Regions from separate parts of the Amycolatopsis sp. MJM2582 genome, predicted to be linked through region 3. Evidence: riboswitches for the same ligand, from Rfam matches in the RefSeq annotation. Region 3 holds a riboswitch; each other region holds the start of a gene.
The links. A riboswitch is a leader RNA that binds a small molecule or an ion and turns the genes downstream of it on or off. The one in region 3 is predicted to bind S-adenosylmethionine.

Region 1: another riboswitch for S-adenosylmethionine. It lies ahead of ED92_RS19245 (methionine ABC transporter ATP-binding protein); the one in region 3 lies ahead of ED92_RS32095 (aminotransferase class V-fold PLP-dependent enzyme).
Region 2: another riboswitch for S-adenosylmethionine. It lies ahead of thrC (threonine synthase); the one in region 3 lies ahead of ED92_RS32095 (aminotransferase class V-fold PLP-dependent enzyme).

The regions. Positions count from the first base shown of each region.
Region 1 is NZ_JPLW01000003.1:114,265-121,308, forward strand. It holds gene rsmA (16S rRNA (adenine(1518)-N(6)/adenine(1519)-N(6))-dimethyltransferase RsmA) at 1-668, shown strand, start outside; SAM riboswitch class I at 915-1,005, shown strand; gene ED92_RS19245 (methionine ABC transporter ATP-binding protein) at 1,219-2,229, shown strand; gene ED92_RS19250 (4-(cytidine 5'-diphospho)-2-C-methyl-D-erythritol kinase) at 2,352-3,317, shown strand; gene ED92_RS19255 (ABC-F family ATP-binding cassette domain-containing protein) at 3,385-5,157, shown strand; gene ED92_RS19260 (fatty acyl-AMP ligase) at 5,209-6,900, shown strand; gene ED92_RS19265 (DivIVA domain-containing protein) at 6,962-7,044, opposite strand, start outside.
Region 2 is NZ_JPLW01000004.1:30,682-37,725, reverse strand. It holds gene ED92_RS25465 (EamA family transporter) at 1-449, opposite strand, end outside; gene rpsT (30S ribosomal protein S20) at 782-1,042, shown strand; gene holA (DNA polymerase III subunit delta) at 1,095-2,078, opposite strand; SAM riboswitch class I at 2,214-2,347, shown strand; gene thrC (threonine synthase) at 2,361-3,626, shown strand; gene ED92_RS25445 (ComEC/Rec2 family competence protein) at 3,657-6,062, opposite strand; gene ED92_RS25440 (ComEA family DNA-binding protein) at 6,059-6,781, opposite strand; gene ED92_RS25435 (DegV family protein) at 6,927-7,044, opposite strand, start outside.
Region 3 is NZ_JPLW01000006.1:180,475-187,518, reverse strand. It holds gene ED92_RS32120 (DUF885 family protein) at 1-168, opposite strand, end outside; gene ED92_RS32115 (AsnC family protein) at 294-1,280, shown strand; gene ED92_RS32110 (RluA family pseudouridine synthase) at 1,682-2,608, opposite strand; gene lspA (signal peptidase II) at 2,605-3,168, opposite strand; gene ED92_RS41480 (hypothetical protein) at 3,193-3,780, opposite strand; gene ED92_RS32095 (aminotransferase class V-fold PLP-dependent enzyme) at 3,800-5,143, opposite strand; SAM riboswitch class IV at 5,176-5,290, opposite strand; gene ED92_RS32090 (M23 family metallopeptidase) at 5,419-6,102, opposite strand; gene ED92_RS32085 (potassium/proton antiporter) at 6,234-7,044, opposite strand, start outside.

The DNA.
Region 1 (7,044 bases), on a different contig from region 3:
GCCTCGGCTCCTTGACGCTCGGACTGCTCGCGACCGGCGCCGAGGTCGTCGCGGTCGAAATCGATCCTGTGCTGGCGGGGCGATTGCCGAATACCGCCGCCGAACGGGGCGGAGCCGAACGATTGACGGTCGTCGGCGCGGACGCGTTGCGGATCACGGCGGACGACCTGCCCGCGAGTCCGACGGCGCTCGTCGCGAATTTGCCGTACAACGTCGCGGTTCCGGTCGTGCTGCACCTGCTGGCCGAGCTGCCGTCGCTGACCAGTGGCCTCGTGATGGTCCAGACCGAAGTGGCGGACCGGATGGCGGCCGGTCCGGGGAGCCGGACTTACGGCGTCCCCAGCGTCAAGCTCGCGTGGTACGGAAAGGCGCGCAAGGTCGCCGCGGTGCCTCGCGCGGTGTTCTGGCCCGTTCCGAACGTGGACTCCGCACTGGTCGCTTTCGAGCGGGGTGAGGTGGTCTCGTCCGTGGACCGGGAGCGATTGTTCGCGGTGGTCGACGCCGCCTTCTCCCAGCGGCGGAAGACCTTGCGCGCCGCGTTGGCGTCATGGGCCGGTTCCGCCGAACGCGCGGGGGCGCTGCTCGAGAAGGCGGGTATCGATCCCAAGACGCGCGGTGAGCAGTTGGATGTCCACCAGTTCGCGCGGATCGCCGCGGCCGCGGGTTGACCGCCTGCTCGGGATGTGACCGGCACCGCGCGAACGCCCCTCGGCCCAGGTCAGCACGAGTGCGTAAGTCTTCCTCTCGATCTGTATGAGCCGGCATTGTCTTAGCAGGTAGCACGCCTGGGGCAGGTCGAAGGCGCCTGCCTTTGTCCAATATATGGACAGCTCATCCTGTATGATGGACGCGACCAGACGTGTGATCTGCGCCTACGCGCTTGCTTTCATCCAGTGGGATCGGTTTTACTCAGTGAGCCATCCCGAGCGACTGAGAGACCTGGCTCGCCGAAGTCGCAGCAACCACCCTCCACAGGGCAGGTGCTACAGCCAGGACCGATGGAGGCTGTGCCTAATGAACAGGGTCACCCACCCGCTCCTGCTGACCAGGCGACGTGTCGTCGATGAAGGTCGCCGCACGGTAAGTGCGTGTCAACGCTCCACCGTTACTGCCTGAGTCCTTCTCCCTTACCTCTGAAAACCGTCCGTTTCCGGACGGTCACTCGGTGACGGTCGGCGCGCTCGAAAGAAGCAGCGCCCCATTCGCATGGAGCCTTTCGTGATCACTGTTGAAAACCTGTCCAAATCCTTTCCTCTCAACGGAAATCCCGTCGTCGCGCTGCGCGATGTGAGCGTGGACATCCAGGCGGGCTCGCTGTTCGGAGTCGTCGGCCCGGCCGGTTCCGGCAAGTCGACCCTCGCTCGTTGCATCGGTCTTCAGGAGCGCCCCGACCGCGGCGTCGTCCGCCTCGACGGCCTCAACACCGGGACCCTCGACGGACGCCGCCTGCGCGAGATCCGGCGGCAGGTCGGTGTCGTGAGCACCAAACCGGAATTGCTCGCTGAGCGCACCATCGCCGGCAACATCGCTTCCCCGCTCGAACAGCTCGGTCTCGACGGGCCGCAGCGCCGCAACCGGGTCGGCAACCTGCTCGACCTGGTCGGTCTCACCCCTCGGGCGGGGCAGCGGCCGGGCGACCTGTCCGAAGGGCAGCTGCGTCGAGTCGCCATCGCCAAAGCGCTGGCCGCCGGGCCGTCCGTGCTCTTGGCCGACGACCCGACCGCCGGTGTGCAGTCCGAGGAGACCGGCGCGGTCCTGACCGTGCTCGACCGGGCCCGTGCCGAGCTCGGAGTCACCGTGCTGCTCACCACTCCCGACGCCGGCGTGGTTCGCCGTGTCTGCGATGACGTCGCGGTTCTGGAGGCTGGGGCGGTCATCGAACGCGGGACCGTGCTCGACCTGGTCTCCGACCCGAACAGCCGGACCGCGCAGGCGCTGCTTCCCGCGATCGAGACCGGACGGGCGCAGGCCTCGAAGTACGACCGGGCAGTGGACGTCGTGCTCGTCGGCTTCGCTTCGGTCGGTGCGCTGCTCCCGGAGGCCGCCGGTCGCTTCGACGTCGAACTCGCCACCATCGGCGGCGGCCTGACCCGGATCGGCGACACGCCGGTGGGCCGGTTCCGTCTCGGTGTGCGCGGTGAGCGCGCGGACGCCGCGCTCGCCTGGATCGCCGAACGCGGCGGCCACGTGACCCACCCGGTCCGCGGACCGCAGGGTGTCGCTGCCTGATTCCTCCACGAACGGGCCGCTCAGGACGAAATCCGTCCGGGGCGGCCCGTTCGTGTCCGACTCGTCCTGTTCTCTTTTCTCCTGGTGACAGCGCAAGTGGAACGGCCACGTAGGCTTGACGGGTGCTCGCCGTCGTACCGCCCCCAGTAACCGTCAGGGTTCCCGCCAAGGTCAACCTGCACCTGTCGGTCGGTGACGTACGCCCGGACGGCTACCACGAGCTGGTGACCGTGTTCCAGGCGCTTTCCTTGACCGACGAGGTGACCGTCGCGGTCACCGAAGATCCCGGTGTCGAGGTCTACGGCGAAGGCGAAGGCTCCGTACCGACAGGGGCCAACAACCTCGCCTGGAAGGCGGCGCAGGCGCTGGCGGCACATGTCGGCAAGGCGGACGGCGAGTCCAAGGTCAGGGTCGTACTGCGCAAAGGCATCCCGGTGGCAGGTGGGATGGCCGGTGGTAGCGCCGACGCGGCCGCGACCCTGGTGGGGCTCGCGTCGCTTTGGAAGCTCGACATCTCCCGAGACGAACTGGCGGGTATCGCCGCGAAGCTCGGCAGTGACGTCCCGTTCGCGCTCTACGGCGGGACCGCGTTGGGCACCGGCCGGGGTGAGCAGCTGGTGCCGGTCTTGTCGCGGCACACCTTCCATTGGGTCCTGGCCTTCGACCAGCGAGGTCTTTCGACGCCGAGGGTGTTCGGCGAGCTGGACAAGTTGCGTGAAGAGGGCAGCCCGCCGCGGATCGGTTCGCACACCCCGGTGGTCGAGGCGCTGGCGTCCGGCGACCCGCGGCAGCTGGCGCTGCTTCTCGGCAATGACCTTCAGGCGGCCGCCGTCTCGTTGCGGCCGGGGCTGCGTCGCACCTTGCGGGCCGGGGTCAACGCGGGTGCGCTCGCCGGCACCGTCTCCGGCTCCGGACCGACCTGTGCCTTTCTGTGCGCGGATGCCCAGTCGGCCGTCGAGGTCGCCGCGGAGCTGTCCGGTGCGGGTGTCTGCCGCACGGTACGCGTCGCGCACGGGCCGGTGCCCGGAGCGCGGCTGGTCGGCGGCGACGACGCTCCGCGGCCGTCTCCGCCGCGGGTGCACGCGTGAGGATGTCCGAAATGGACATCGACTAATTCGTTGTGGTGCAAGCTTTTCGGAAAGGATCGGCTGAGGCATGGCCAACTTGGTCAACCTGGAGTCGGTGAGCAAGTCCTTCGGGGTGCGCCCGCTGCTCGACGGTGTTTCGCTCGGTGTGGCGGAGGGGCAGCGTATCGGTGTCGTCGGTCTCAACGGGGGTGGGAAGACGACGCTGCTGGAGGTGCTCGCGGGGATCAGCGAGCCGGATACGGGACGGGTCAGTCAGGTCCGTGGCTTGCGGATGGCCGTGGTCACCCAGCGGACCGAGCTGCCCGCCGGCAGCACTGTCGGCGATGTCGTGCTGGAACGTTACGGCGCGGAACACGAGTGGGCCGCTGACGCGCGTGTCCGGTCCATTATGGACGGTCTGGGGATCACCGCACTCGGCGTCGAGAAGGAAACCGCGAACCTGTCCGGTGGCGAACGCCGCCGGGTGGCGCTGGCGGCCGCTCTCACCGGTGAACTGGACCTCGTGGTCCTCGACGAGCCGACCAACCACCTGGACGTCGAAGGCGTCCGCTGGCTCGCGGATCACCTGCTGAACCGCAAGATCGCGGTCGTGGTCGTCACGCACGACCGGTGGTTCCTCGACACGGTCGCGAGCCTGACCTGGGAGGTCACCAACGGCCGCGTCGAGCAGTACGAAGGCGGGTACGCGGACTGGATCTTCGCGCGGGCCGAACGGGCGCGACTGGCGGCGACCGCCGAGGAGAAGCGGCAGAACCTGGCGCGTAAAGAGCTCGCGTGGCTGCGTCGCGGCCCGCAGGCCAGGACCTCGAAGCCGCGTTACCGAGTAGAGGCGGCCGAGGCGCTGATCTCCGATGTGCCGGAGCCGCGTGATTCGGTCGAGTTGCAGGCGTTCGCGCGTCGGCGGCTGGGCAAGACCGTGCTGGAGATCGAGGACGCCACGTTGACCGTCGGCGACCGCACCCTGCTCGATCACGTCACCTGGCGGATCGGCCCCGGCGACCGGGTCGGTCTCGTCGGCGTCAACGGGTCGGGCAAGACCACGCTCCTCAAGCTGCTCGGCGGCGACAAGGAACCCGAGACGGGGCGACGTATCCAGGGCAAGACGGTCAGCCTCGCGCACCTGCGGCAGGAACTCGACGACCTGCCGGGTGATCTGCGCGTGCTGCAGGCGATCGAAGAGGTGTCCGGCCGGGTCGTGTTCGGCAAGCAGGAGCTCACCGCTTCGCAGCTCGCCGAGAAGCTGGGGTTCCCCGCGGCGAGGCAGTGGACACCGGTCGAGGACCTTTCCGGTGGCGAGCGGCGCCGTCTGCAGCTGTGCCGGCTTCTGATGGCCGAGCCCAACGTGTTGTTGCTCGACGAGCCGACGAACGATCTCGACATCGACACTTTGCAGCAGCTCGAAGACCTGCTGGATTCCTGGCCGGGCAGCCTCGTCGTCGTCTCGCACGACCGGTACCTGGTGGAACGCGTCTGCGACACGATCGTGGCCCTGTTCGGCGACGGGCAGGTGACCCACTTGCCCGGCGGGATCGAGGAGTACCTGGACCGGCGCGCCAAGAGCCTCGAGAAGGCAGGCAGTGACCGGAAGGCGGGCAACGCGCAGACCGCCGCACCCAAGAAGAGCGCCGCGGAGCAGCGTGCGGCGCAAAAGGAGCTGTCCCGTCTCGAACGCAAGCTCGACCAGCTGCACGCGAAGGAAGAGAAGCTGCATGCGGCGCTGCTCGCCGCGGCGACCGATCCGACGAAGCTCATCGAGCTGAACACCGAACTGAAGGCTGTCGAAACGGAAAAAGAGGAGGTCGAAGCTCAGTGGCTCGAGACCTCCGAAGCGATCGAATGAGTTCACGCGACGGCGCGCGGGTCTTCCAGCGCGGACAGTAGTGTGACGCGCATGAGTCGGTTCGTGGACACGCTCGTCGCCACCGCGGCGGGGCGAGGTCAGCAGCGGGGAATGGTCACCGGGGAGCCCAAGGAGCCGGTTCGGCGGACCTGGGCCGAGATCCACGAGCAGGCCAAACGGGTCGCCGGGGGTCTGGTGGCGGCCGGGCTGGCGCCCGGCAAAGCGGTCGCGGTCCTGGCGGCGGCGCCGTCGCTGATCGCGCCGACGGTTCAGGCGGTTTGGCTCGCCGGCGGCAGCGTGACGATGCTGCACCAGCCGACGCAGCGCACCGACCTCGCGGAATGGGCCGAGGACACCGTTCGCGTGCTCCGGATGATCGGTTCCGGCCTGGTTCTGCTCGGTGAGCCGTTCGACCAGCTGGCGCCGGTGCTCACCGAGCACGGCATCGCCTTCCAGGTCATCACCGAGCTGCTCGAAGCGGAACCGTTGGCGGAGCCCGTGCCGACGGCCGAATCGGATACGGCGCTCTTGCAACTGACCAGCGGGTCGACGGCCGACCCGAAGGCCGTTCAGATCACCTACGGAAACCTGTATTCGAACGTCAAGGCGATGGTCGATCGGGCCGAGTTCGATTTCGACGTCGACGTGATGGTCTCGTGGCTGCCCACCTTCCACGACATGGGGATGGTCGGCTTCCTGACGGTCCCGATGACCTTCGGTGTCGAGCTCGTCAAGATCACGCCGCTCGAGTTCCTGTCCGGACCGTTGATCTGGCCGCAGCTGATCAGCAAGTACAACGGCACGACCACGGCCGCGCCGAATTTCGCGTACGCGATCGTGGGCAGGCGGATGGCCCGCGTCGAGGACGACAACGCGTACGACCTCTCGAAGCTTCGGATCGCGTTGAACGGCGCCGAGCCGATCGACGAAACGGCCGTGCAGACGTTCGTTGATGCAGGGGCGCGCTTCAAGATGCCCGCCGAATGCGTCTTCCCGGCGTACGGCATGGCGGAGGCGACTCTCGCGGTTTCGTTCGCGCCGTTGTTCACCGGCTTGACGCTGGACGTCGTCGAGGCCGACGCGCTCGAGACGGATAACCGCGCGGTGCCGGTCCCCGAGGGCGACCCGCGCCGCGGGACCGACGAGGTCCGGTCCTTCGCCGTGCTCGGGCCACCGCTCGACGGGCTCGAGGCTGAGATCGTCGACGACAAGGGAACCGTGCTCGGGGAACGCCAGGTCGGGGAGATCCGCCTGCGGGGCGAGGCCGTAACGCCGGGGTACCTGACCATGGACGGTCCGCTCGCGACCCAGGACGAGGACGGCTGGCTGCTCACCGGCGACCTCGGTTACCTGGTCGACGGCATGATCGTGATCTGCGGGCGCCGTAAGGACGTCATCATCATGGGCGGCCGGAACCTGTATCCGACCGACATCGAACGAGCGGCGACTTCGGTCGAAGGGGTGCGCGCGGGGAACGCCGTAGCCGTGCGGCTCGACGCCGGCAGCCGACGGGAACGGTTCGCGGTCGTCGTCGAATCGAAACTCGCCGGGGACCCGGAAACGGAGAAGGCGCTGGCGAAGGAGGTCGCGGCCAAGGTGCGCGGCGCCGTCGACATGCGGCCGTTCGCTGTTGTGGTGCTCCCCGCGGGGAGCCTGCCGAAGACACCCTCAGGCAAGGTGAAGCGGGCCGCGACCGCCGTTCAGTTCGCGGACAAGATCGCCAAGAACGCGGCGACCAGCTGAGACGAAAGGGCCGGGGCCGCGAGTATCGCGGACCCGGCCCTTTCGCGGCACCTCCCGTTGGTCAGCGGCGTCGCCACAATGGCTTGCGGTTATGGGTGTGCTCCAGTGCGGGCGCTATGTAGTAGCCGGAAGACTGGGACAACC
Region 2 (7,044 bases), on a different contig from region 3:
GCCCGCCCGGTCCCGATCACCAGCACCCCGGCGACCACGAGGAACGCGCCCACCAGGCCGAGGATCCCCGGCCGCTCGCCGAGCAGCACGACGGCGGCGAGCACCGAGATCAGCGGCCCGGTCCCGCGGGCGACGGGATAGACGACGGACAGATCGCCGACGGCGTATCCCCGTTGGAGGACGATGCCGTACGTGACATGGAACACGGCGGTGACCACGGCGGCGAACAGCCAGGTCCACTGTGGACGTTGTGGTTCCACGGCCAGCGAGACCGCCATGACGGGGACGAGCAGGATCGCGGAAAGGCTGTAGTACGCCCAGACGAACCTGGCTCCGCCGCGGCGGATCCGCTTGGCGGCGAGGTTCCAGCCCGCGTGGATGACGGCGGCGATGACGACGAAGGACAGAGCGGTGGCGTTCACAGCGGACCTTTCATGTTTTCCGCGCATGCGGAAAACCCGGTCCTCCAGGCTTTTGTCCCGTCAGATGAACGGCGGCGCTTCCGGCTCCGCCGATGGTGCCGCTCGGACCGGTCCCGTCTGCCCTGATTGTGTGTTTCGCTGAACGGGCAGGCGGCGGAACCCTAGGCACTACGATCTTCACCGTACCGCAAGCAGCCCTTCCGAGGCTGGCGCGAGCCGTGCCGGGACGGCTGTTAAGCTTGCCTTTCACCGTCGTGTGGCATTCCGTCATGGAGGAAACCCGCGCCGCTCCCACGAGCACGCAGGGCCGGTCACAGCGCGGCGGTGAAACCACCGAGAGATTCAAGAGGAGCGCCCCCGTGGCCAACATCAAGTCGCAGATCAAGCGCATCACCACCAACGAGAAGGCGCGTCAGCGCAACCAGGCGATCCGGTCCTCGGTGAAGACCGCGATCCGCAAGTTCCGCGAGGCCGCCGACGCCGGCGACAAGGCCAAGGCCCTGGAGCTGCAGAAGGACGCGGCCAAGAAGCTGGACAAGGCCGTGACCAAGGGCGTCATCCACGCCAACCAGGCCGCCAACAAGAAGTCCGCGCTCGCGAAGCGCGCGAACTCTCTCTGATCGGCTTTCGAAGGGCCCCGGCGACTCGCGTCGCCGGGGCCCTTCGCCGTTCTCAGCGGCTTGTGCCGTGGGCGTCGACGACCTCCAGGACAGCGCGCTCCAAGGCGTACTCCGGGTTGGCCGCCACGCCCTTGACCTCGGCGTTGAGCCGGGCGACCACGCGCATCGCGGTGGCCAGACCGTCCTGCCCCCAGCCGCGGGCCTGCCCCTGCGCCTTGCGGACCTTCCAGGGCGGCATCCCCAGCTCGCCCGCCATCTGATTCGGGTTGCCGCGACCGGCGCCGGACACTCGCGCGATCGTGCGGACGGCGTCGGCGAGCGCGTCCGCGACCAGCACGTGCGGTACGCCCAGCTGCATCGCCCAGCGCAGCGACTCCAGCGCCGCCGCCTTGTCACCGGCGACGGCCTTCTCGGCGACGGCGAAACCGTTCACGTCCGCGCGGCCACGGTGGTAGCGCCGGACGGCCTGCTCGTCGACCGCCCCGCCGGCGTCCGCGACGAGCTGGGTCGCCGCCGACGACAGCTCGCGCAGATCCGAGCCGACGGCGTCGATCAACGCGAGCACGGCCGCACCGTCGATCTTCCCGCCGACCCGGCGGACCTCGTTGCGGACAAAGGATTCCCGCTCGGCGGCCTTGGTCAGCTTCGGGCACTCGACGACCTCCGCGCCCGCCTTCTTCAAGGCGGCTGGAAGCCCTTTCGCGGCCTTGCTCCGGCCGCCTCCGCTGTGCACGACGACGAGCACGATGCCGTCGGCGGGCGCCTTGACGTAGGCCATCACCCCGTCGGCGAGCTCCTGCGAGATGTCGTGCGCGGATTCGAGGACGATCACCCTGCCCTCGGCGAACAGCGAAGGGCTGACCATTTCCGCAAGCGCCGGGACTGTGAGGTCCGACACCCGGATCCGGGTGAGATCCGCCGTCGGATCGGCCGCTTTGGCCGCGTCCGAAGCACTGCGGACCGCACGTTCGATCAGCAGCTCTTCCTCACCGAGAACCAGGACCAGCGGCGATGGGGCGGAAGCTTGCGTCGTCACGGTGACGATCCTGCCACTCGTCCTCTCGTGTGCTTTGTCCGGTGATGTGTTCCGGGCACGGTGGCCCCACCTGAGGCTCATGTCGTACGGTGTTGGCGAGGCGACGCGCTGACGCGCGTGCCGACAATCGAATACCGCTCATCCAGAGGGGCAGAGGGAACGGCCCGATGAAGCCCCGGCAACCGGCGTCAGCCTGTCATCCCGCGATCGCGGGGTAGCTGACGAACACGGTGCCAATTCCGGCCCGCCACCGGCGGGGCAGATGAGGAAAGGAACCTCGCGATGACCGCAACCCTCGGCACGACCTCCACCACCAAGACCCCGGATCTCGGACCGGCCGTCGAACTGGTGTCGAAGGAAGAGGGACATCGGCAGCCGCTCGCCCCCGAATTCGTTTCCGCCGAGGACTTCTCGCCGCTCGAGGTCGCCTACGACTTCGGCCGCGTGCGCCGCGAGGACATCGAAGCCGGACCGAAGAACATCTGGCGCTACAAGAAGCTCCTTCCCGTTCCGTCGAATGTCGAAGAAATCCCCAACACCGAACCCGGCGCCACCCGGCTCATCCAGGCCGACAGGCTCGCGAAAGCCTTGGGTGTCAAGAAGGTCTGGGTCAAGGACGACACCGGGAACCCCACCCACTCGTTCAAGGACCGCGTGGTCGCCGTCGCACTGGCCGCCGCCCGCGAATTCGGATTCGACGTGCTGGCCTGTCCGTCGACCGGCAACCTGGCCAACGCCGTCGCCGCCGCGGCGGCCCGCGCGGGCTGGCGGTCGGTCGTCCTGATCCCGAAGACCCTCGAACGCGCCAAGATCCTCACCACCGCCGTGTACGACGGCGACCTGATCGCGGTCGACGGCAACTACGACGACGTGAACCGGCTCGCCACCCAGCTCGCCGCCGAGCAGGAGAGCTGGGCGTTCGTCAACGTGAACGTCCGGCCCTACTACTCGGAAGGCTCCAAGACGCTGGCCTTCGAGGTCGCCGAACAGCTCGGCTGGCGGCTTCCCTCCCAGATCGTGGTGCCGATCGCTTCCGGTTCCCAGCTCACCAAGGTGGACAAGGGTTTCCGCGAGTTCGGTCAGCTCGGCCTCGTCGACGAGACGCCGTACAAGGTGTTCGGCGCGCAGGCCACCGGCTGCTCCCCCGTCTCGGCGGCCTTCCGGGCCGGCCACGACGTCGTCCAGCCGGTCAAGCCGGACACGATCGCCCGGTCGCTGGCGATCGGGAACCCGGCCGACGGCCCCTACGTCCTCGACGTGGTCAACCGCACCGGTGGCGCGATCGAAGACGTCACCGACGAAGAGGTCGTCGAGGGCATCCGGCTGCTCGCCCGCACCGAGGGCATCTTCACCGAGACCGCGGGCGGCGTGACCGTCGCGACGGCCAAGAAGCTCATCGAGACCGGCAAGCTCAACCCGGACGAGGAGATCGTCCTGCTGATCACCGGCGACGGCCTCAAGACCCTCGACGCCGTCGAGGACAAGATCGGCCCGAAGGCCACCGTCAGCGCCTCGGCCGACGCGGTCCGCGAAGCTCTGGGTATCTAAGCTCGGGCATCTCAGTTCCCGCGGCCCGCCTCAGGAACGAGGCGGGCCGCGGGGCTCACCCCGGCGTACCAGGGCGAGGCCTCGCCCGTCCGCGACCACCGCGGTGTCGCCGTCCGTGTCCGTTCTGGCGACCGACGCGCCGACGGCCACCAGGCTGTCCAAAGTGGACTTGTTCGGATGGCCGTAGGTGTTTCCGGCACCGACGCTCACCAACGCGGCCCGCGGTGCGACGGCGTTGAGGAAATCCGGTGCCGTGTAACGACTTCCGTGGTGCGGGACCTTCAGGATCTCGGCACGCAGATCGGCGCCCTCGGCCATCAGGTCGGACTGCGCGGCGAGCTCGATGTCGCCTGTCAGCAGCAACCGGCCCGCCGGGGTCCCGGCGCGCAGGACGACCGAACCGTTGTTGATCACCGTGCCGTCCTGTTCACGGACCGACCGCCGGGTGACATAACGCGGCCCCAGTACGTCGAGTGACAACGCCTGCCATTCCAGCCGTTGTCCGATCTCCAGCTCCAGCAAGGGAATCCCGCGCCGCGCCGTCTCGTCCGCGACCTGCTGCCACGCCCAGGCCGGAGCCCGTCCCGGGCCGACGGCGACCGCACCGACCGACCGGCCCTCGAAGACGGATCCGAGACCGCCGATGTGGTCGGCGTGCAGATGACTCAGCACGATCAGCGGCACGCGGTCCACGCCGAGCCTGCTCAGGCATTCGTCCACCGGTCCCGGTTCCGGCCCGGTGTCGACCAGGACCGCCCTCCCCTGCTCACCTGTGGCGAGGACGACGGCATCGCCCTGTCCGACGTCACAGGCGACGGCGTTCCACGCCGGCGGTGGCCACGCCGGTGCCAGCACACGCACCGGTACGAAGACGACCAACCCGGTGGCCAAAGCGATCGCCAGCAGGATCCGCCCGTGCCGCAACCGGATGACGACGAGCAGCACGGCGAGCAGTCCGGCCGCCAAAAGCCCGCCCCACCAGCCATCCGGCCAGTCCACGACGGCTCCCGGCGCCCGGGCGCCGTGGCGGGCCACGGTGACGAGCCAGCTCGCCTCGGGTTCGGTCAACCGGACCAGCAGCCGGCCCGCCGACGGCCACCACGGTCCGACGGCGGTGGCGAGCACGCCGAACACGGTGGCCGGGGCGACCACCGGCGCGGCGAGCACGTTGGTCAGCACCGAGACGAGCCTGACCGATCCCGCCATGCCCGCGATGACCGGCGCTGTCATCACGAACGCGGCCAGCGGGATGGCCAGCCCCTCGGCGTAACCGGCCGGAACACCGCGTCCGACCAGCCACTCCGCCCATTTCGGTGCCAGCAGTACGAGCCCGGCCGTGGCGAGCACCGAAAGCGCGAACCCGAAGTCGGCGGCCATCGCCGGATCGGCCACCACGAGCCCGGCCACCGCGAACGCCAGCGCGGGCAGCGCCGAACCCCGGCGCCCCAGTGCCAGCGCCAGCAGGCCGACCGCCCCCATCACCCCGGCGCGGAGCACGCTGGGCGCGGGCCCGGCGAGGACCACGAACCCGGCAAGCCCCACGGCGGCCGCGGTGGCGGAAGTCCGCGGCCCGACCCGGAGCACTCTCAGCAGGAGCAGGATCGCGCCGCAGACGATCGCCACGTTCCCACCGCTCACGGCCATCAGGTGGGACATGCCGGAGTCGGTGAACTCGTGTTCCACCCTCGGGGAGAGCGTGCTCGTGTCCCCCACGACCAGTCCGGGCACGAGACCGGCCTCTTCCTCCGGGAGGACGGCGCACAGGTCCCGGAGCCCGGTGCGCAGCGATTCCGCGGCTCGCTGCCACCAGGGCGCCGGTCCTGCGTCCGACGGCGGGCCTCGCACCGAGAGGACCGCGACCGTCAGTTCGGCCCCCTTCGCCGGCGCGAGCCGCCCGGAGGCGGTGACCTGCTGCCCGGGCAGCAGGTCCTTCCACCCCTCGGCGGGAGCGAGCAGGAGGATCCGGCCGGCCGAATCCACCGCCCGCTCGCCCGTCACCGCGGCGTCCACCGTCGCGGCGATGACCACCAGGCGGGTGCCCGCCCGGCGATCAGCGTATCCGGCACCGCGGACCGGACGTGGCCGCTCGGTGACCACCACCCTCGTGGTGGCGTCGCTCCCCCGTGCGGCGGCGGCACGGAGGTCGTCGTGCTCGGCGGCCCGGATCCGCAGCGCCACCGGGCCGGCGGTGAGCACGCCGAGGACCGCCAGGGCACCCAGGCCCGCCACCCACCGGGACGCCGTCCGGCGGGCACGGACACCGGCGATGATCGCGAGCACCACGGCGGCCGTACCGAAGAGCATCGTGATCCACCAGCCGGCGAGAAGTCCGGAAAGAGTGCCGAGCCAGGCCGTCGCCGCGGCCGGTAACAGCCGCAGGTCCTGACCTCGCCACGACGCGGTGTCCACTTCGGACGGATCGGCGGACGGGTTCATCCGACGGACACCAATTCCCGGAATTTTCGATACTTGCTTTCGCCGATCCCTTCTACGTCACGGAGTTGCTCGACGGTGGTGAACCCGCCGTGCCCGGACCGCCAGTCGATGATGCGTTTCGCCATCACCTCGCCGACCCCGGGCAGCGTGTCGAGTTGCTCGGCCGTGGCCGTGTTCAGGTCGAGCTTCCCCGTCGGTGCCGCCGTTCCGGCCGCGGCCGGAACGGGGACACCGACGGCCACCTGCTCACCGTCGGTGAGCCGCCGGGCCAGATTCACTCCGGTCAGATCCGTTCCGGGCTGTGCCCCACCGGCCGCCGTGAGGGCATCGGCGACCCGTGCGCCCGGAGGGATCGTGACCAGGCCGGGTCTGAGTACCCGGCCGACGACGCTGACCACCAGAGGCGCCTTGCCCGCCGCGGCGGGGACGTCTCCGGCGGCCTTCGCCGACGGCAGGGGCGGCACGGTCTCCGCCCCTGGCCGGTGTCCGAACAAGGCGATCGCTCCGGCCACGATCACGGCCACCGCGATCAGCACGGCCACCACGGCGAACCACCGCCGGTTCACCGGAATCCCGTCCGCCGTGAACCGGGCGGGCACCCAGCGGCGTGCGAGCCTGCCCGCGGGCGGGCCCTGGGTGGGCGACGACAGCTGCGCGGCCAGCCACGCCAGCCTGGCGTTGACGGAGGGACCCGGTGACCGGGCGGTTTGGTCGAACACGTGAACGACGCTACGGAGCGGGGACGGCGGGCGGCAGTGGAGAATCCCGAGGCTGTGGACAAGTGGGGTGTTGTGGACAACCCGGCCGCGGCCGAGGCCGGATCGCCGTTTTCCGTCGGGACCGTATGGGACGCTGGCGGGTTCCCTAACCCGCGCGCTGGATCACCACACCGAGCACACCGGGTCCGGTGTGGGCCCCGATGACGGCGCCGATTTCCGAGACCACGCACCCTTCCGGGCAGTCGATGGACTCCTCGAGCCGG
Region 3 (7,044 bases):
GCGCTCGGCGAGCCCGGCCAGCCGCGCGCGGAAAGCGTTCCCCGCGGCCTCGCTGAGATCGGTGAGCCCGGTCGATTCCGGACGGAAGCCCTGCAAAGCGGGCATGACCGGCTCGGCGTCGAAGAGGGCTTCGACGAACTCGTCGGCGAGGGCGGAGACTTCGCTCATGTTTTCTTTCCCCAGTGGTCGATGGAGGCGGTGTCCCCGACCCTAATGGAGAGCGAGTACTACCGAAGCCGGGATTTGCGGCCTCTCCCCGCGGCGCCGGAGGCGAGACGGTAGCGTTCCCCGACGTGGCCGTGACCGATCCCGTGGACATCCGCCTGCTCGCCGCCCTCGCGGACCTGGGCAAGGCGGCCGTACACGAACTCGCGGCGAAGGTCGGGATGGATCCGCGCGAGGTCGCGTACCGCCTGGTCGCCCTCTCGGGCAGCGGGTTGCCCCTGCTCGTGGGCGTGGAGAGCGACCCGAACGGGCTTCGCTCCGCCATCGCCGGCTCGCCGCCCTCCTGGGCCCAGCAGCCCCCTCAACAACCCCAGCGTCCGCCGGGGCACTCCGGACCGCACAACATCCAGGGCACTCCCTCGGGGCCGTACAACGTCCAGGGGACGCCTTCGGGCGCGTACAACGTGCACGGCACCCCCTCGGGCCGCTACCCCGGCCCGCCGTCGGCTCCGGTGCGCCAGCCGATGGCGCCGCCGCAGCCCCCGCCGCGTCCGCCCGCGCCACCGCAGCAGCAGTTCGCCCCGCCGCCGGTGGCGCCCGTCGACCCGGTGATGAGCACCTGGGGTGTCCCCCAGACCGCGTCCTGGGCACGCGGCGACGAGCAGCAGGTCACCCCGCAGGCCGCCCCGGAGGGCAAGAAGGGCCGGACCGGCGACGTGATGGAGACCCAGGGCCTGGAGGGCGAGCAGCTCACCGTCCAGTTGCTCGAGGTCCAGGACCCGGCGGACTACCTGTTCAGCGCGGCGGGCTACTCGCTGGAGGCCGGGGAACGGTCGGTCGTGGTGCACACCGAGATCACCAACCGCGGGAACATCCCGTTCGTGTCGCTTCCGGACAACTACCTCGAACTGCTCACCGCGGACGGCAAGCCGATCGCGAAGGCGCCGGTCTCCCTGACGTCGCGGCCGCCGCACAAGATCGGCGTCCGGCCCGGCGAGACGCTCGGCGGGCACACCGTCTACGTGCTGCCGGACGCCACCCGCGTGGTCGCCGTGCGCTGGTCGCCGCGGCCGGAGCCCGACGAGCGCACGCTGACCTGGTCGATCGAGGACTAACGCGTCCCCTGTCCGCATTCAGAGGACTAAATGCGGGTCGTCTCGACGCGACAAGGCAAGGGTAGTGAAGGCCTCCTTCCCTACCCTCAGGGTGGTGAAGGAGGCCTTCACGGACGCCGATCGCCTCAACAGTCACGGAAGCCCCACGCGCCACAACGGTTGCGCGTGAAGGCCCCCTTCACGCGGCGGAGTCGAGGAAACTCGCCCTTCGTGGCTGCCCAGATGTCATGAAAGGGCCGTTCAGGACACATTTCGTCCTGAACGGCCCTTTCATGACATCCAGCACCGATTCTGTCCCCTCACAAGTACGTGAAGGACCCCCTCACTGCGCTAGACGCAATGAAGGGGTCCTTCACGCACCCCCTCAAGCCGCATTCAGAGGACTAAATGCGGAAAGGGGGCTAGTTCTCGTCCTGCAGGATCCGCAGCGCGTTCGCCAGGTCGTCCGGGTACTCCGACTCGAACTCGACCCAGCGCCCGTCGGCCGGGTGCGCGAAGGCGAGCGTCTTCGCGTGCAGCCACTGCCGCGAAAGCCCGAGCTTGCGCGCCAGCACGGGGTCGGCGCCGTAGGTCAGGTCGCCGACACACGGGTGCTTGAGCGCCGAGAAGTGCACGCGGATCTGGTGCGTGCGGCCGGTCTCCAGCTTGATCTGCGCCAGCGACGCGGCACGGAAGGCCTCGACGACCTCGTAATGTGTGACGCTGGGCCGCCCGCCCTGGACGACGGCGAACTTGTAGTCGTGCCGGGGGTGCCGGTCGATCGGCGCGTCGATGGTGCCGCGCGTCGGGTCCGGGTGGCCTTGGACGATGGCGTGGTAGCCCTTGTCGACGGTGCGTTCCTTGAACGCCCGCTTCAGCACGGTGTATGCGTGCTCGCTCTTCGCGACGACCATCACCCCGGTGGTGCCGGCGTCCAGCCGGTGCACGACGCCCTGGCGTTCGGCCGCGCCGGAGGTCGCGATCCGCAGCCCGGCGGCGGCGAGCCCGCCGACGACAGTCGGCCCGGTCCAGCCTGGGCTCGGGTGCACGGCGACGCCGACCGGCTTCGAGATCACCACGATGTCGTCATCGTCGTGCAGGATCTTCATACCCTCGACGGGTTCCGCGACGACCTCGACGGCCGAGGCCGGATCGGGCAGCGTCACTTCGAGCAGTCCGCCGGCGGTCAGCCGGTCCGACTTCCCGGCGGGCTTGCCGTCGAGGTAGATCTCGCCGGATTCGGCCAGTTCCGCCACGACGGTGCGGGAAAGTCCCAGCAGCTTCGCCAGCCCCGCGTCGACGCGCATTCCGTCGAGCCCGTCGGGGACGGGCAGCATGCGCGCGCTCATTCGGTCGCCGCCTTCTTCTTGTCCTTTGTGGATGTTCCGTCGTAGTCCTTGCCCAGCAAGGAAAGGATCACGATGAGCACGCCGCCGACACAGATCGCGGAGTCGGCGACGTTGAAGATCGCCCAGCCCTGCCCGTTCGGCGCGAAGGCGGAGATCATGTCGACCACGTGCCCCTGCAGCGGGCCGGGGGCGCGGAAGATCCGGTCGGTCAGGTTGCCGAGCGCGCCGGCCAGCACCAGGCCGAGGCCGATCGCCCAGCCGACCGACCGCAGCCGCCGCGACAGCCAGACGATGGCGATCACGACGGCGATCGCGACCAGCGCGAGCACCCAGGTCAGCCCGGTCGCCATCGAGAAGGCGGCACCGGGGTTGCGCACCAGCTGGAAGTACACGAGCCCGCCGAGGAACTCGACCGGCTGCTTGCCCTCCAGCGTGGACACGGCGATCTGCTTGGTGAGGAGGTCGATCCCCCACAGCACCGCGGCGACGACGAACACCACGGCGACGCGCTTCTTGGGCAGCGGCGGCGATGGCGGCGCGGTTTCGGGCTCTGTACTCACTCCCCCATTGTCCACTGAGCGTGTTCAGGCCTCCTCGGCGGCCGCCTTCGGCCTGCTCAGCAGGGCCGCGAACGCCCCGGCGAGCGCCACCAGCGACGACAGCACCAGCGCGAGCTGTCCTTGTGCAGGCCCCACCGCGCAGAGTACGAACGCCGCGGCCACGGCCAGCACCAGCACGCTGCGTTCCAGCCAGGCCAGCAGCACCAGGCCGATCGTCAGCAGGAGCGCGCTCCGTGTGTCGCCGTCGAGGTCGAATTCCCAGTAACCGACCAGGTCGGCCAGCGCGATGGCGACCAGTCCGCCGAGCGCGATCGCGGCGACCTTCCACCACCGCATGGTCTTCGTCCGAAAGGCGTAGAACAGCACCGAGCCGAGGTAGACCGCGAACACGGCGAACAGCCAGTTGTCCATCCTGCCGATGGCGCCGGCCGAAACCGCGGTCAGGGGCGTCCCCGCGCTCTGGACGGGGCCGAACACGCCGCCGTCCCCGTGAGGCACGTAGGCGAACCACCCTTCGGACCGGTGCGTGCCGACGGACAGGGCCACCACGATCAGCTGGGCGAATCCCAGCAGCGCCAGCGGAAACCAGTAACGCGGTCGCTCGTTCCCCATGCGGGGTGAGGGTAGTGGCTCAGGCGCAGAACGGGGGCAGTTCGCGCGGATCGTTTTCCGGCACCCAGCGGCCTTCCGGCTTCTCGTACTGCCAGCGCGCGCCGCGGGCGACGATCTGGCGCAGCGCCAGGACGATCCGGTCCACGTGTTCGGTGGTGCTGCCGAGGCCGAGGCTCACGCGCACGGCCTGCTGGCCCGTCGAACCGGCGACGGCGATCAGCCGTTTGGTCGCCACGTGCGCGCAGAACGCGCCGTCCCGCACGCCGATGCCGTACTCCGCGGACAGGACCGCGGCGAGCCAGCCGGGTTCGAACCCGTCGACGACGAAGCTGAGCGTGCCGACGCGGTCGACCGGCGCGTCGAACAAGCGCAGTTCGGCGAAGCCGGGGATGGCGGCGAGGCCGCGACGCAGCCGCGCCAGCAGTTCCTCTTCGTGGGCGACGATGCCGTCCCAGTTCGCGGCCAGCGTCTCGCAGGCGACACCGAGCGCGTAGACGCCGACAGTGTTGGGGGAACCGGCTTCGTGCCGCTCAGGTCCGGAATTCCAGACCACGGAGTCACGGCTGACGAGCTTCGTCGCGCCGCCACCGGCGAGGTACGGCTGGGCCGCGCGCAGCCAGTCCGCGCGGCCGATCAGTGCGCCGGCACCGAAAGGCGCGTACAGCTTGTGGCCCGACAACGCGACGTAGTCGACGTCCAGTTCGCGCACCGAGATCTTCCGGTGCGGCGCGAGCTGCGCCGCGTCGAGCGCGATCCGGGCGCCATGCCGCCGCGCGACGGCCGCGATCTCCTTGACCGGCAACAGTTCCCCGGTCACGTTGGACGCGCCGGTCAGCACGACCAGCCGCGGCCCCTGCGGGCAGTCCGCGAGCGCTTCGTCCACAGCGGACACCGCGGCGAGCCGGGTGCGCGGCGTCTCGACCCGGCGGACGTTCGGCCCCTTCCAGGGCAGCAGCGCGGCGTGGTGCTCGGTGTCGAACACGACGACCGACGTGTGCTTCGGCAGGCTGCGCGCGAGAAGGTTGAAGGAATCGGTGGTGTTGCGGGTGAACACGACGGTGTCGGTCGATCGCGCGTCGACGAAGTCCCGCAGGATTCCGCGCGTGCGCTCGTAGAGCTTGGTGGAGACCTGCGAGGCGAACCCGGCCCCGCGGTGCACGCTGGCGTACCAGGGCAGGAACTCGTCGACCGCGGCCCGCACCTTGTCCAGACACGGGGCGCTCGCCGCGTGGTCGAGGTTGGCGTAACCGATTTCGCCGCCGGTGACCAGCGGAACCCGCAGATCGGCGCAGGCGACCGTCGGGATTTCGTGCGTGGCAACGGTTTCAGCAGGGGTGCTGGTGCGTTCGAGAGCGAGGGTCATCGTCATCCTCCGGGCCAGGGGACCCGACGAGGATCCCGCGCTTGCCCGTCGCACCACGCGACGAGCCAGGTCCTCACCCGGGGCACCCCACCGCGGTAGGAGGGTTGCCGGTCAGCTAGCCGGGGCTTGACGCTGACACTCGTGACCTACGGACGAAGTTAGCGGATGGGCGGGCGATCGAGCCAGCCCTCGTCCGCATCTTGAGACGCCGCTCACGTGTCCCGCGAGCGGGAAACACCGCTGCCCGGCGCCGCGCCGCGCCGGGCAACGGCAGGTCAAACCCGGAATCGGCCGGGCAGTCCGATGGTCGCGCGGGAGGAGAGCTCGGTCGCGGTACCCGAGTACTGATCGGTGCCCGCGGTGAACCGCCAGCCGCCGAAGGTCTTGCCGTCGACCGCCTCGCCGTAGGCCTCGGCGACCGTGGTCGAGACCTCGTCGTAGGACTTGCCGTTCCAGTTGCCGGCGCCGACCCCGAAGTCGCGCGAGTCTCCGCCCTGGGCAGCCGCCGTGGGCAGGGTCCACAAGGTGAAGTGCACGTGGGCGCCGGTGCTGCTGCCACCGCAGGGCAGCGCGTTGCCGGTCCGGCCGAGTGCGTCGCCGGGGGCGACCTTCTGGCCGTCGGTGACCGAAATGTTCTCCATGTGGTAGTACCCGGTGCGCCAGCCGCCGTCGTGGTCGACGGTCACCCAGTCGCCGCCGGAGCAGTGCTGGATCCGGACGGTGCCCGCCAGCGGGACGCGAACGGTCTTGTCGCCGGGGCTGAAGTCGATGGCGTTCTTCACGCCGGAGTTCCCGTTGTCCGAGTGGATCCCCGCCGAGTAGACCGATTGGCCCGTCTCGAAGGGCAGTCCGAACGCGGGGAAGGCACCGGCCGCCGTGGCCGTCGGAGCGGAGAGAGCCACTCCGACGAGTGCCACCGCGGCCCCCAGACCGGCGAACCGCACAGGAAGTTTCGTCACCTTGCGTACTCCTTACCCCGTGACACTCACCCATTCGATGGAGTCGATTGCCGGGAAAGTAATCCAAAAGGAGTACGAAAGGGAAGAATTTTCTGAGATCAACCGACGAACAGCTGGTGCTGGTTCGTGACCTACTGGCCGGATTCGCCCTTCCACCTGGCCAGGCGGCCCGCGCGGTCGACGGCCCGCAGGCGTCGTTCGGCCGTGTCGCGGGCTTCAGCGGTGGTCACGACGAGTAACTGGTCGCGTTCCTGAAGCCGCGTGTTCTTGTTCGGTGTGAAGCCCGTGCCGTCGCGGACGAGGAGGCTGATCGTCGCCCCCACCGGCAGCCGCAGTTCGGCCAGGTAGACGCCGTGCATCTTCGAGCCGGTGTTGATCCGGACCTGCAGGAGTTCCGCGCCCATCTCGTCGAGCGGCGCGGAGTCGACGTCGATCTCGTGCGCTTCGGCGTGCTGTGCCAGCCCGAGCGCTCGCGCGAGCGGGGTCAACGTCGCCCCTTGGAGCAGCGTCAGCACGATGACCAGCACGAACACCGCGTCGACCAGCTCCTGCGCGCCGGGCACCCCGGACGACAGCGGGATCAGCGCGAGCACGATCGGGACCGCGCCGCGCAACCCGGCCCAGGACAGGAACACCTGTTCCCGCCAGGGGATCTTGAACGGCAGCGCCGACAGGAGCACCGACAGCGGCCGCGCCAGCAGCAACACGACCGCGCCCGCGACCAGGCCCTGGACCAGGCTCTCGAAGATCCTGCCGGGCGAGGCGAACAAGCCGAGAAGAACGAACAGGCCGATCTGCGCGAGCCAGCCGAGCCCTTCGGCGAAGGAAAGCGTGTCCGACCGGTGCGGCAGCTTCGAATTCCCCAGCACCAGGGCCGCGACGTAGGTGGCGAGCAAGCCCGACGCGTGAGCGAGCTGCCCACTGGAGTACGCCACGACGCAC